Regions from separate parts of the Paenibacillus sp. ALE2 genome, predicted to be linked through region 1. Evidence: riboswitches for the same ligand, from Rfam matches in the RefSeq annotation. Region 1 holds a riboswitch; each other region holds the start of a gene.

The links. Region 1 has a riboswitch for cyclic di-AMP ahead of ACXHJ1_RS00210 (hypothetical protein). Riboswitches for the same ligand answer to the same signal wherever they lie in the genome.
Region 2: it holds a riboswitch for cyclic di-AMP, as region 1 does, so the genes downstream of both, ACXHJ1_RS18735 (3D domain-containing protein) here and ACXHJ1_RS00210 (hypothetical protein) in region 1, are expected to answer to the same signal.
Region 3: it holds a riboswitch for cyclic di-AMP, as region 1 does, so the genes downstream of both, ACXHJ1_RS06215 (C40 family peptidase) here and ACXHJ1_RS00210 (hypothetical protein) in region 1, are expected to answer to the same signal.
Region 4: it holds a riboswitch for cyclic di-AMP, as region 1 does, so the genes downstream of both, ACXHJ1_RS06610 (3D domain-containing protein) here and ACXHJ1_RS00210 (hypothetical protein) in region 1, are expected to answer to the same signal.

What each region holds. Positions count from the first base shown of each region.
Region 1 is NZ_CM134213.1:43,774-47,480, reverse strand. Features, by position in the region: gene ACXHJ1_RS00225 (urease accessory protein UreF) at 1-474, opposite strand, end outside; tRNA gene ACXHJ1_RS00220 (tRNA-Leu) at 738-820, shown strand; gene ACXHJ1_RS00215 (glutathione peroxidase) at 970-1,455, opposite strand; cyclic di-AMP (ydaO/yuaA leader) riboswitch at 1,919-2,090, shown strand; gene ACXHJ1_RS00210 (hypothetical protein) at 2,204-2,599, shown strand; gene kdpF (K(+)-transporting ATPase subunit F) at 2,784-2,861, shown strand; gene kdpA (potassium-transporting ATPase subunit KdpA) at 3,007-3,707, shown strand, end outside.
Region 2 is NZ_CM134213.1:4,269,204-4,272,910, forward strand. Features, by position in the region: gene ACXHJ1_RS18725 (ABC transporter substrate-binding protein/permease) at 1-1,453, shown strand, start outside; gene ACXHJ1_RS18730 (amino acid ABC transporter ATP-binding protein) at 1,440-2,162, shown strand; cyclic di-AMP (ydaO/yuaA leader) riboswitch at 2,402-2,575, shown strand; gene ACXHJ1_RS18735 (3D domain-containing protein) at 2,582-3,250, shown strand; gene ACXHJ1_RS18740 (polysaccharide deacetylase family protein) at 3,450-3,707, opposite strand, start outside.
Region 3 is NZ_CM134213.1:1,446,523-1,450,229, forward strand. Features, by position in the region: gene ACXHJ1_RS06205 (M1 family metallopeptidase) at 1-1,424, shown strand, start outside; gene ACXHJ1_RS06210 (hypothetical protein) at 1,436-2,263, shown strand; cyclic di-AMP (ydaO/yuaA leader) riboswitch at 2,540-2,677, shown strand; gene ACXHJ1_RS06215 (C40 family peptidase) at 2,683-3,183, shown strand; gene ACXHJ1_RS06220 (GNAT family N-acetyltransferase) at 3,487-3,707, shown strand, end outside.
Region 4 is NZ_CM134213.1:1,552,288-1,555,994, forward strand. Features, by position in the region: gene rsmA (16S rRNA (adenine(1518)-N(6)/adenine(1519)-N(6))-dimethyltransferase RsmA) at 1-22, opposite strand, end outside; gene rnmV (ribonuclease M5) at 30-575, opposite strand; gene ACXHJ1_RS06610 (3D domain-containing protein) at 722-1,870, opposite strand; cyclic di-AMP (ydaO/yuaA leader) riboswitch at 2,142-2,421, opposite strand; gene ACXHJ1_RS06615 (TatD family hydrolase) at 2,622-3,392, opposite strand; gene ACXHJ1_RS06620 (HD domain-containing protein) at 3,435-3,707, opposite strand, start outside.

The sequences.
Region 1 (3,707 bases):
GAAGGATACCGCTGTGGCAAAATAGCCGTGAATGGTCTGTTCTATATCGCTTCCGAGGAGGGAGTTAATCCAAGTGTGGACAGTAGCGAGTGTGCCAATTGCATTGTATTGAGTGAGTGTGTCTTCCAGTTGGTCAAATGCAAGCCAAGGATAGAGAGCCTTGGTGAGCTTGAGCAGTCGCTGGCCGGAAAGTCGCGACTCTTTTACATGCTGCGAGGAAGGATGTTGGGTGTGCAGCATTTTATCAATAAGGGCGATCCGCCAACCGTCATTCTGCTGGATGGCTGCATACAGACTTTTAATGGCCATGCCGTCAAGGGTTGTGATTTGAGGATACCAATCGTCTCGCATGTAATGTTTCAGATCCTGTAGACTGTTCAGGTGTCCAGCGCGGAAACGCTCCTCCAATCCGTAGAAACGGGTGAAACCACCAATAGGTAGGGAAGGGTCCAACAATAATGCGTAGTTTAGCAACCGGTTACCTTTATGCAGGACGGTTCGCCTCCTTGAAGTGAATATTTGTGTGATGTTATTTGATTCAAATCTTATTTTTATAATAATAATTCAAATATTTATGTAATATATATTTACACTTCGAACTCAATTATGTCAAATTAAATAATTTTATTGCTTATATATGTTATATAAAGTTACATTGAAAATAATTATAATATTCTTGTTTACAAATTGTTGCTGAGAGAGTATAATAAATCTGTTGCCTCAATACATTATGACATGCGGTCGTGGTGGAATGGCAGACACGCTATCTTGAGGGGGTAGTGGGCGTACGCCCGTGGAGGTTCGAGTCCTCTCGACCGCATTATATGCAATACCCAGTTGAAAAAGCATCCTGACACGTTTTACGTGAAGGGATGCTTTTTTTGTTAAATACTTTTCGTTATATCCTCCCGTCACAGAAGCGGTCGTATGGACAACGGACCGCTCGTTAACTGTAGTGCATAAAGATTGTCAGTTTTTCTGCAAAAGCTTCTTAATATCTCCTACAAGCTTGTCTGGAGTGGTTTGCGGCGCATAACGCTTAAATACGTTACCTTCTCGTGTAATTAAAAATTTAGTAAAATTCCATTTGATCGCTTTGGAGCCTAATACGCCTGGAGCAGTGTGGGTCAGGTAGCGAAATAGAGGATGTGCCTGATCACCGTTAACATTTGTCTTGGCGAACATGGGAAAGGTCACTCCGTAATTGAGTTGGCAAAACTCGGAGATCTCCTCGCTGGAACCCGGCTCTTGTTTGGCGAACTGATTGCTGGGAAATCCCAAAATTTCGAGCCCCTGTTCATGATACTGGTCATATAGCTCTTGTAGCGCCTTGTACTGGGGGGTTAACCCACATTTGCTGGCAGTATTCACGATAAGAAGAACTTTCCCTTCGTATGTGGATAACGGAATTTGTGCCCCTTGTAGGGTCTGTGCATCATATTTATATACGCTCATGATATCCCTCCTAATTAAATATTTTACAATTAAATTGTGAACAATTCAACAAGGGGTTGCAAGTCCAGAAGAGTCTACAGACATTGTGCATTGTAAAATCGTCTTTTGTTCAAAACGGTAAATCGCACTTCAAATGGAGCAAATTGAGGTGTTTCTTCTCATAAAAAAGGCTTCATTCGATAATTATCTAGTACATATAGCGCATTTTCTTTCTTTTTTATAAATAAAGGGCAACCGTACCATACCCTACGCCAATATTGACATGCCTTTCATTTTCAAAAAGGGGTGAAATACAGAGTTTTAGAGAGATACGAGAAGCATAGGTTGGTTGTAAGCGTTATCCTTAATCTTCTATGCTCTAAAGGGTGATTTATAGCCTTGCCGTTGAGCTTTACAGTCTTCCTTGCACGGGTGTATGATTCAAGACGTAATTTCAAATTAACAACAATGAAGCAACAACGAATTGTCTAAAGCGCTGAATTTTGCAGTTGCAAAAGCGGGGGAACCAACGAGTATATACGGCTTTGCAAGCCGTGTGTCTCATGGGGTGAATTTTCCGGCCAAGTGCCGTAAATAGGGCGACTCTCACGTCCGAATCCGACAGCTAACCTCGTAAGCGTACAGGGAGAGGCAACAAACCGCCGTGTGCAGCCATGGTTTATTTTATCATGGAATGTATGAAGCCGGAGGAAGCCTTTTTCCTTCGGCTTCTTTTTGTTGTCTTTTTATACCGGGAGAGGAGCTACTGATGGAAGGTCGGTTAATTATTGTCACTGCACCGAATGAAGCGGGCAGAAGTTTTGTGAAATTGCTTATGTTCAAAAAATTGGCGTTTGCAGTTCTCACAAATAGCACCCAGGAGGAACGACAGCTCAAAAAAATGGGTGTAGAGCACATTGTGCGCATCAATACGATGCAAGCGGGAAAATGGAATTTTCCTAAAAAAGAAATTGGTAGTGTGTATTTGTTCGAAAACAGCTTGAATCTAACTTGCCGTTTCCTGCAAATATGTCGGCCACTAACATCAGAATTGATCTATGTTATTACGCACGGCTGTAATCCACAAGGAATTTATCGGGGATTGGGAGCGGACCATGTGATCTACACATTGAACGGAGAGGTGGGTTTCCTGCTGAACGGATAAGCACTTATAACATAGCTGCTTTGTGATTTTATGATGGAATCGGAAATAAAGATCTGAAAAGCGATACGGAGGGTATGAACATGATGGATTTATACATGCTGCTCGTAATGGCTGTGAGTTATGGAGTGATACTGCTGTTTGTACGCTGGTGTGATGCACAGACCTCAAAAGGAGGGCGAAGAGGATGATCGTTGTGCTAGGACTTACGGCTATTGTGTTCGTGTATTTAATCTATGCACTCCTGAATCCTGAAAAATTCTAGTCAACTATAGGATCGAGCAGGCGGGAACAGCAGATCAAGAATGCAGCATCAGAGATGCAGATTTTCGCAAACGTGTGCACTCAATGGATGGTCTGAATCAGGTCTGTTGTTCCAAATGCAGGAGCATTTTAAGGAGGAATAGAGGATGGAGCTACTGCAAATTGGGATTGTGATCATCATATTGTTGCTCTTGGTAAAGCCGATGGGCACCTATATGTATCACGTATTCTCGAATGAACCGAATCGGACGGATCGGATTTTTGGTGGAACGGAAAAGCTGATTTATAAGGCTGTAGGCTTGAAGAAACAGGACAGCATGCATTGGACGACGTACGCTATGAGTTTCATTGCAACCAATGTGGTGCTTGTGGGGATCAGCTACCTGCTATTGCGCTTGCAGGCTATACTCCCGGGCAATCCGGTTGGGAACAGTAATATGGAAGCATCATTGGCCTTTAATACGGTAATCAGCTTTATGACCAATACGAATCTCCAACATTATAGCGGAGAAAGCGGGCTTACGTATCTGACACAGATGGCGTTCGTCACGATGATGATGTTTACTTCGGCTGCTTCGGGGTTTTCGGTTGCTGCGGCTTTTATGAGGGGATTGACGCGGCGCGGTGAAGGGCTGGGTAATTTTTTTCAAGATTTTATTAAAGCCAACATACGGATTTTCCTGCCGCTTGCCTTTGTACTTACGCTGGTGCTGGTGGGATTAAAAGTACCACAGACGCTACAACCCACGGCGGATATTACGACTTTAAGTGGTACACAGCAGCAGATTGCTATGGGACCCATTGCCTCATTGGAATCCATCAAGCATTTGGGCACGAACGGGGGCGG
Region 2 (3,707 bases), 1.5 Mb from region 1:
ATATCGTTTTACCGCCCTGGTTTTGACGGCGGTTATCTTGCTGTTGGCGGGTCTTCCTATGCTCACTGCATACGGATCGGAAGGAAAGCCACAGAAAAAACTTGTAGTGGGTATGAGTGCTGACTTCCCGCCGTATGAGTTTCACAAAGTTATTAACGGTCAGGATACCATTGTCGGGTTTGATGTTGAAATCGCCAAGGAAATCGCCAAGGATCTGGATGCAGAGATGGTCCCAGAGGACATGAGTTTTGACTCTTTGCTGCCTGCTCTGCAAAGTGGTCGCGTAGACTTGGTGCTGTCTGGTATGACACCGACGGATGAACGCAGAAAGAGCATTGATTTTTCGGATGTATACTATCGTTCCAAGCAAGTCATTATGGTACGTCCAGAGGACAAAGACAAATATTCAACGATGGCTGCTCTAAAAGGAGAGAAGCTCGGTGCGCAGAAGGGGAGTATCCAGGAAGAAATTGCGCAAAAAGTGCCTAATGCTTCTGTAACCTCATTGGATAAAATATCCGATCTGGTACTCCAGCTTCGGACCAAGCGTATCAACGCGGTTGTAATCGAAGATACCGTTGCTAAAGGATACACGCTAGACGGTACCGTAACACTTGCCAAAGCAGTACCTGAAGATGAAGGAGCAGAAACTGCTGTAGGCATCCGTAAAGGAAATGCGGAATTGCTTGCTTCAGTAAATAAAACGTTGGCTCGCCTGAAAGCGGACGGATCGATTGAGAAATTTTCTACAGAAGCGAGTGCACTGTCTGCTGACAGACAGGTTTCTTCGAATAGCATTGTAGATATATTTTTGAAATATCGCAGTTTCTACGCTACGGGTATCGGCTACACTCTATTGCTGTCTGCGCTCGGAGTACTGTTCGGATTCATTATTGGGCTGATCATATCCTTGCTGCGGATGAGTGGTATTCGTATTATCGAGTGGCTAGGTACCGCATATGTAGAGATACTGCGCGGCACACCTATGCTGGTGCAGCTTATGATTATTCATTATGGAGTTGCTTTGACGTTAGGTGTTAATTTTACGCCACTCCAGTCCGGTATAATTACGTTGTCTCTGAATAGTTCGGCATATTTGGCTGAAATTTTCCGTGCTGGTATTCAGGCCGTAGACCGTGGACAGATGGAAGCTGCCCGCTCGCTCGGGATGGGACGAGGCAAAGCGATGCGTCACGTTATTTTACCGCAAGCATTTAAATCTATATTGCCTGCTATTGGTAATGAGTTCATTACGATCATTAAAGAATCTTCTATTATTTCGACCATTGGGATGGTGGACATTATGTATCAAGCCCAGGTCATTAAGAATATTACCTACGAAGGCTTAAGTCCGTTCGTAATCGCAGCCGCTATTTATTTTGTAATGACATTCAGCTTATCTAAGCTGTTGGGTTTATGGGAAAGGAAGTTGAGAGCCAGTGATCACCGTTAAACAACTGCGTAAATCATTCGGTAAGAATGAAATTTTAAAAGGCATTGATATAGATATCGCCAAAGGTGAAGTAGTCGTCATTATCGGCCCGAGTGGTTCGGGGAAAAGTACGTTTTTGCGTTGTATGAATCTGTTGGAACAGCCAACAGAAGGGGAAATCTTGTTTGAGGGTGAGCCGATTACGGCCCGTGGTCATAATATTAATGCGACTCGAGAGAAGATGGGGATGGTTTTCCAACATTTCAATCTGTTTCCGCATAAAACAATACTGCAGAATCTGACGCTTGCACCAACGCAGGTGAAGAAGCAATCGGGGAAAGAAGCGGAGAAAATTGCGTTGGAGCTCCTGCGGACCGTGGGTCTTGAGGATAAGAAGAATACCTACCCGAACCAGTTATCTGGCGGTCAAAAGCAACGTATAGCGATAGCACGTGCTCTGGCTATGCAGCCGCACGTAATGCTGTTTGATGAGCCTACTTCAGCTCTGGACCCTGAAATGGTTGGAGAGGTTCTAGATGTAATGAAGAAGCTCGCTGAAGGCGGCATGACGATGGTGATCGTGACGCACGAAATGGGCTTTGCCCGTGAAGTAGGGGATCGGATCATCTTTATGGACAACGGCCAAATTATAGAGCAAGGCACGCCTGAGCAAGTTTTTGGTACTCCAAGCCATGATCGTACTCGTGACTTTCTTGCTAAAGTACTGTAAGAAAATGCTTTTATAAAATATTGACATAGCCCTTCTCGTGACGATGGTTCACGGAGGGCTTTTCTTTTTTTGTCACCATATCTCCATATTTTCGTAACAAAAAACGGATTCTTAATGACAAAATTGTAATGAGTGTAGTATGATGTTCAAGGTTCCCAACATTTTCATGCAGATAAGGTTACAAAATTGTGATATTATGCAGTAAGCCAAAACTTACCGAGGCAGCACTTATGATAATAAATACTCAGGTGCTGGACTCAAACTATGGGAAGTGCGGGGGACGTAACAACGGCCATTGTTCCAATACATCATAAAAAGTATGGAATATGACCTAGGGGTGAATTGCGCAAGCATAGGGCTTCTCCTGAGCCCGAATCCGACAGCTAACCTCGCAGGCACAACAGAGGAGGTACATATCTTTGAAACACTTAAAACATATTGGAAAAACCATGAAATTTGCGGTGCTTGCCGCAGCGATTGCAGGATTGGCACAGACAGCTGGAGTAGCAAATGCTGCTTCGCTTCATACTGCCAAAGAAGGCGATACTTTCTTTTTGCTTGCTCAACGTTATGGGGTATCGGTAGATGACTTGACGAAGGCTAACCCGGATATTGCGTCCAACAACATATATGCAGGTCTACAAATTAAAGTGCCAGACGAAAAAAGTGTGAAGGCGGCTTCGGATTCGAAACCACAGCTACTTACGGAGAAAGCACCAGCGAATGAGAGGCCAACAATTGAAGCATGGGGCAAAACATTCAATTACAGTAAAGTTGTTGATGTTAAAGCAACAGCATATTCAGCCGCAGCTGATGAAAATGGCAAATGGGGTGCAGTCGATTACTACGGTAATCCGCTTAAACTGGGTACAATTGCAGTAGACCCGAAAGTCATTCCTATGGGAACAAAGGTGCTAGTTACAGGCTATTCCCATCCCGGCTTGCCAGACCATTCTTTTGTAGCCGTTGCCCGTGATCAGGGCAGCGCTATTACCGGAAAGCGGATTGATATCTTTATCCCTGGCAACAAATCATTCGTGAACGACTTCGGCTTCCAAAATGTGAAACTGTACGTTATTGATAAATAGCATTGTGCATATATTTGATTTCATTAAACATAATATATATTATGTAAACTTAATATTATAGCACACAACATATAACTGGGACGACTTCTTATCAGTACGGTCGTTTATCGCTAAAAAAGGCTGTCTTACAAGCAGAAGCATTCTGCTCGTCAAGGCAGCCTTTTTACGTTGTTGGTATATACGAGGCTTAGACATACTGTTATTTTCGTTCCGATGTGTGAAGTAGCCGGGGGACTGTGACAAACTTGTAGCCCTTAGCTTTTAAAGAGTGGATTAGACCCGGCAAAGCTTGGACAGTACCTTGCAAGTTGGAACTTTGACCTCCACCTGCATGCATTAAAATAATGGAGCCAGGTCTGGTAGCCGGGATCACGTTACGCTGAATCTGTGTTTTGCTCAATCCCTTCCAGTCTAGAGAGTCCACATTCCAATTGACGATCATGTACCCATGACGACG
Region 3 (3,707 bases), 1.4 Mb from region 1:
GTGGCGAAGAAATCACACTATATATGAAGTTTGAAGTCAAACTGCCTGGCATTTTTGCTCGTATGGGTGCGACAGATGATTTTGTAATGGCTGGACAGTGGTTTCCAAAGCTCAGCGTCTATGAGACTGCAGGACAACGTGGACGCGCCGAAGAGGGCTGGAACCTCCATCAGTACCATGGCAACTCCGAGTTCTATGCCGACTTTGGAATTTACAGTATACGGATTCGGGTGCCTGAAACACACATCGTAGCAGCGACCGGTTTTCCCACCCGTGGTGCAGTACGACAGAACGGCCAGAAAATATATCAATTTTATGCCGATGATGTACACGATTTTGCCTGGTCTGCTTCACCCAACTTCGTAGCCGTAGAAGAACCCTTCTCTTCTACTGAGGTTCCTGGTGTCAAAATCAAGCTCTATCTGGACCCGTCCCATAAGGAACTCAAAGGACGTTACATGAGCGCAGCCAAGGCTGCCCTTTCGTACTACAGCAAATGGTACGGGCCTTATCCATATTCCACTCTATCCATCGTCGTTCCACCCAAAACAGGCAGTGGAGCCGGCGGCATGGAATATCCGACACTCATCACGGCCGCAGCTGCGGACCAACTGAATCCTGGCTATAATCTGGAACGGACGCTGGTTCATGAAATTGGGCATCAATATTTCTACGGAATGGTAGCCAACAATGAATTTGAGGAGCCTTGGCTGGATGAAGGCTTCACCTCCTATGCAGAGGAACGGCTCATGGAACAAGAATATGGGCTTACCCCCAACTTGCCATTACAATCGGGACAGGTAGCTTCCCCACAGCCGCTAAACCGTGAGTCCTGGAAGTATGGATCGGCAGCTGAATATGCACAAAATGCCTACTCTCGAGGTAAATTAGTACTACGAGGTATTGAGCGTCAGGTGGGTATGAAAAAAATGGACCGGATTATGCGGACCTATGTCCAGACTTATCGATTCAAGCATCCGACCTCACAGGATTTTCAACATGTCGTGGAGAGAGTGACCGGACGATCATGGAGCCACTATTTTGAACAATATGTATATGACGGCCAGATGGCGGACTTTTCAGTCGATCGCATCATGAACCACAAGCTGGAGAATGGATACGAAGCAGTCGTGACGCTCAGCAAAAAAGGAGCAGATTATCCCAAAATCCCTGTTCAATTTACCTTCAAGGATGGCACAACGATATTCAAGGCATGGGATGGTGCGGGCAAAAGTACAACTTTCCGACTCAAAAGCGCTTCCCCCTTGTCCTATGTGACTGTAGATCCTCTATACACTATTGCACTGGAGAACAAGCATATTAATAATAGCCTGAAGGCTGAATTGGATGAAAAACAACAAACCCGTTGGAGTGTAAGTGTAACCAAGCTGTTGGAGACACTGCTTGGAAGTCTGTCATGGTGAGGTGTCTATAGATGCGGACTGTTATAAAAGAAGGCTGGGCGCTGGTACGCATACGCTTTTATATCGTGATCATTTTATTTCTGTATCGTTTGCTGTGGGGAGTATTTCTCTATAGGCTGGTACAGTCTGCCGTTATCCCGCTGCTGCTACGTTATCCTGATCAGAGCCAAAACGAACTGGGAAAGACCTTGTTTTGGATGGAGGGCCAGATCGCCTTGATGGACAGCCGGGAAGTACATGTGTACTTGTGGATATTACTAGGGGCGACCGTATTGCGCATACTAATCACTCCCTTCATTAGAGCTGGCATATATCAAAGCCTGCATACCGATGCGTCTGAACCGCAAAGCCTGTCCTTCTTCAAGGGGATGAAACGCCACGGTATGTCATCGCTATTGTATTACATCATCGAGTTGGGTTTGCTGCTGCTTCCCGCCTTTTGGGTGGTACCGAGACTCTATCCTATTGTAGTAGGAACGTTGCAATCTTCCTCTTACCTGCTACATTTGTTGCCCTATGCCATGGGGTGGATAGCTTACGGTTGGGTCATTCGGCAGTGCATCCTGTATATGCAGCTGGGCACTGTCAGTGGTCACACCATACTATCCTCCCTGCTCGCCTTCTTTCGCCAGCTTCTTCCGGCTGTTGGTGTATCCCTGTTGCTCGGTACTTGTGTGTTGCTAGTTTTCGGTCTATTTGGCACCGTGGCGATGATTTGGACGGGTATGTTGGCACTGATTCTCCAACAATCGTATCATTTTGTTACCAGTCTGGTCAGGCTGTGGCATATCAGTTCACAGTATCGGCTATGGCACATCGATATCTCCAGCAGAGGCTAACCCCTCACAATATCCTCTCTTCTGTATTTTCAGCTGTCGAAAAAACTTTTTTCTTTCCCGTGCAAACGGCACATAACTGAATACTGTTAACAGAATCTGTTCCTGGAGCGTTAGGAACAGATTTTTTTTGTAACTTTTTGCGATGAAACATTTGCCAAAGCCTGCTGTCTTTGTTACAATAATCGCAGTGAACTGATAGTAACAACTTTGTAATCTTTATTGTAACCTTTATCTTAAAAACATCGTTGTCGTGAATACTGCTCTCCAAGGTGCACATCTTAAGTTAAGCCTAATTCCTGGCACCTAGGAAGCGGGGGAACCAGTTTGGGTGAATTGATCTCGCAACAGAGTGGTCATAGGGGAACCTTCTACCGAATCCTTAAGCTAACCTCGCAGGCATTGGAAGGGGTATATTTTTTTTGAAGAAGAAGCTAACGATCGCAGCCATGGGTCTCGCCATTGCCTTTACATCTTTTACATTCGGTGGCAGCAGTGCATTTGCAGACTCTAAGATGGACCAGGTCATCCAAGATGCCAAAGGAACGAACTACAGAAGCGGAGGCACTACACTCGAGGGATTCGATTGCTCCGGCTTCACAATGTATGTATTCAACAAACTGGGAATTAAACTGCCGCATCAATCTGGATCACAATTCAAAATGGGTTCTTCTGTATCCCGCGATGAAATGAGACCAGGCGACCTGGTGTTCTTCAACACCACAGGAAGAGGCGTTTCCCATGTAGGTATCTTCGTAGGTGAAGGTAAATTCGCCCACTCCTCGACTTCACGTGGTGTAGTAGTTAGCTCACTGAACGAAAATTATTACGCTAACCGTTATGTCGGTGCAAAAAGAATTATGAGCACAGACGCTTACCATTCTGTAGCTTCAGATATTCCTGATGACGACAACGTAGAATAACTACCGCACAGCAAGCTAACCCTAGCCGCAATTTGATTCTGGCCGGAATCGAATTGCGGTTTTTTATGTCCACTACATCAGCAATGATTATCATTACTGACGAACTGACACCTCAAAAGGTTTCAATTTTAGCGAACATCGTCGGTTTTACCGTCACCGCTGGGGGAGCATATGAGCAGTAAATCCTTCTTATTGAATGTATACCCGACTTAGGTACGAAATAAACACGCTTGCCATTCTCCTACAACTTGTCTACAATCTGTGGTTAATGATTGAAGTACCTGCATAAGGAGGAATGGAAAAGTGCCGGCCTCAATATCCAACTACCGGATCGTACCGATGGACGAGCATCAAGCGGCTGAAATCTGTGAGTGGCGCTATGATCCCCCCTACAACATATACGGCTGGCTTCCCTGGGAACAAATGAAGGCGCTTGAAGTCGAATTTGGAAGTCCCACGCTTCGCCAAGAGCAATATGTTGCGGTCCTGGACGAAGAGAATGAGCTGACGGGATTTGCTCAATA
Region 4 (3,707 bases), 1.5 Mb from region 1:
CTATATCTTGAATCCCTGTCATACGGATATCACAATCCTTCACTTTCGATTTGTGCCAGCGCACTGGCAAATTCCTCACGGCTGATCTGAAATACAGAGAGCCGCTTATGTAGCTGCTTTCCGTTACAATAGCCAATACCCAGTACATTCCCCAAGGCCATACGGCGTGCAGCAGCATTGGGATGGGTAATAAGTCCAGCGTCAATCAGGTCCGCCCATTCAATCAGCGGTTCGGCACCTTCCACTGTCGTATGTACCCGCGCGAGAGCGTGCCTGATGGCTTCCGGGGAGGCATTCTCTACGCCAATATCCCCTTTGCGCGTCGCCTCTGCCTCAGGTATAAAAGCCTGCTTGCAGCCGGGTACCTTGGAGGCGATGATTTTACGGATACGCTCCCCTGCATGATCGGGATCAGTTAAAATAATGACCCCCCGCCGTTCCTGCGCCAATGCAATTTTTCGCAGCGTCATTTTATTAATGGCTGAACCGCCAGTTTCTATCGTATCTGCTTCGACAGCACGGCGAATGGCTACCGTATCATCCCGGCCTTCCACCACGATCACTTCCTTGATCATCTTCGTTTCCCTCCACTGCTACACAGCAACATATATTTATCTTTCCCTGCTTTTGAAAACAAAATAAGAAGAGGGTATCCTCTTCTTAGCATGGCATAACTATGTTGTTAATACTATCGCATTGTCCTCAACATACACAACCTGTTTTAGTTGATTTCCGGTTTTACAGGTCCGATAACATATACGGTTTTACCGTGCTTACGACCAAATTGGTTGGCCCGGCTCAAACTCTCATAATACACATCGATTTTGTGGCCTTTAATCGCGCCACCGGTATCCTCCGCACGGCGGAAGCCCACCCCTTCAATATACACCCACCACCCGATTGGAATTACACTCGGATCGACAGCGATGGTGCGTCCTTCCGTGACACGCGTGCCGGAGGCGGTACGTGTACCGATACCTGGCTCCTGTGCGGAATACGCCGTCATGGAGACATTTTGTAAAACTTTTCTATAATTAAAATTAATACCTGCTTTACGGACAGCACTGCCCGAACTAACCTTTGTAGCCTTAACCGCATCTTTAGGGCCGATGGAAGCAGCTAGAACGACCGGTTTCTTCTTCGTTCCTACCGCAATTACCTTATCCACACGATTCTGTGCGACTTCCTTGTTGACCAGCTGTTTGGATACCAATTTTCCATCATGGTATACCTTTTGAACATGCTGGACTACCACACCCGATTTGCCACTTTGAATGACTCGATTATCGCCTTTATAGAGACTTGGATCTGCCGTTTTGATGACCTGATAAGGCACTTGTTTTTTCTGTTCGACCTGCTGTTTCTTCACACGGACGATTTTTATGTCCATGTTAGCTGAAACAGAGGCATCCAACGCAGGGTAAACTTTATCCGTTGATGATAATTTATAGCCCGAAGTGCGAATGGCACCCTCTACTGTATTTTCTGTTGTGTACAGCTTTTTCGTCTTATTGCCTGAGGATACTTTAACCTGATTGGCACGTTTAATGACTACGCGATCCCCATCCTGAACTGCCCCATTTAGCGGCATGGAAATTGTATCATGCGGCTGAAGTGAAATAGAATGCTCATTGAGCAAATCTTGGAGCTTGGATTCCCGGGTTTCTACCGCAGATGCCTTACCATCGATGACAAAAAAGACTTGTTTTTTAGATTGCGTGTACATCAGAATTGAAATCATAATCGTTAGTGCGATTAGAAAAATAGCAACCAAAGCAGCCTGGCGCACATTCTCTTGCTTCCAACGTAATACGTAAGACATGCTGGATGAGCGTGACTCATGGGTCTCCTCTTTTCGGAAAATGCCCATTTCCTCCGTCCTCCTTACATAGCCCGCCGTCTGGAGTAAGACATAGTTGATCGTTGACGTGACTATAACAGATTTTCTACAAGACAAGCCCGTACTGCGACTGTCCTGCACCATGTACCCGTCTTCGCGGCATGCTGTCCTCCCCTGTTTAACCACAGTATGATGACAGATTTTCTTTTATTCACAACAAAAAAAGCCAAAGAAAGAGACTAGAGAGCTCTTTCGTGGCTTCCGACATGTGTGAATATGCGGGAAAACTCATGCACGAGATGGCTTCTCTCTTGTTACGCTTACGGGGTTAGCTGTCGGGTTCGGACGTAGAGAGTCGCCCTAGCTTAGGTCAACCGCTCATGGCGGTCGCCTTCACATTCACCCCGAAGACCCAGAAAGAAATCGAAATACGGCTTCTCTACCTGTTCATCCCATTCGGGAAATGAATTTCGGTTGAGCCGGCTGCTGAAGAGACATTCTCTCTTGCACATACGCCGGACGTACTGTAAGCCATATCGGTTCCCCCGTTCCCTGCAAAAGGGACTCAGCGAGACTGGTTCATGAAATGATTTGTTGATGTTTACACTCAACAACAATTCACTGAAAAGATGATATCCTGTTTCCATGCATGTTGTAAAGCAGGTTTCAAGTACATTTTTTAAAATATTCGGTTAAAAAATTGTAATATTCTTGAGTTTCCTGCAACAAAATCATAATTAGCTCCGTCTATCTCTTTATTTTGATTGATTTCTTCGCTTTTTCACTGAATGTCAAATCGTTCCAAAGCATTTCGGGTCGTAATGGATACCAATTCCTCCACCGTAATTCCCTTAATTTGGGCAGCTGCCTCTGCCACCAATCTCACATGGGCCGACTCATTTCGCTTCCCACGAAACGGATGAGGCGTCAAGTATGGCGCGTCCGTTTCAATCAGCAGACGATCCAGCGGAACCTGGGCCAGTACCTCTTTTGGCTGCTTGGCATTTTTGAACGTTATGGGCCCGCCAAAGGAAAGGTGAAAGCCCATATCAAGCACCATTTTAGCGGTCTCCCAGCTCCCAGAAAAGGAGTGCATGACTCCGCCAATCTCGCTCGCCTTTTCCTCACGTAAAATTCTCACAATATCTTCATGCGCATCCCGGTTATGGATAACAATTGGCATGTTGAGCTCACGTGCCAGACCAATTTGGTTTCGAAGCACCCGCTGCTGTACATCCTTTGGTGATGTATCCCAATAGTAATCCAGACCGATCTCTCCGATCGCTACAACCTTTTTATGACTGCATAACGATGCAATCCATTCTAAATCCCCCTCCTGCATTGTAATAGCATCCTGCGGATGCCATCCAACGGCCGCATAAATAAAATCATACGTCTCAGCCAGCTTCATGGTGGATGGAATGGTCTCACGATTAAATCCGATATTGATCATCCGTGTTACTCCTGATTCGACAGCACGTGATATAACTTCTTCACGGTCTTCGTCAAATTGTGGCGCATCCAGGTGAGTATGAGTGTCGAATAAATCCAAGGTTTTCATCTCCTTTTTTTACTTACATTTCTATATATTTGTCTATTGTTTGACAAAATAATTCCTTATTTCGGCAGGAAGCCTGTCTTTTACCCCGTTCAATTTATTTTGGGGAAAATACATGTGATATTTTCCTCGGTGAATGCCACTTATTGAGCGCACAATTTCCGAAACTTCGGATATTTCCCGCACCTCGCCCTGACGTCCAAGCAGTAAAATCTGGTTGTCCGTCGAGCCGCCCTGCCGAAACACATCATAAGGAAGATCTGTTGGAAAATCAATTTCAAGATCATATTCAGGATGCAATCCAGCCTC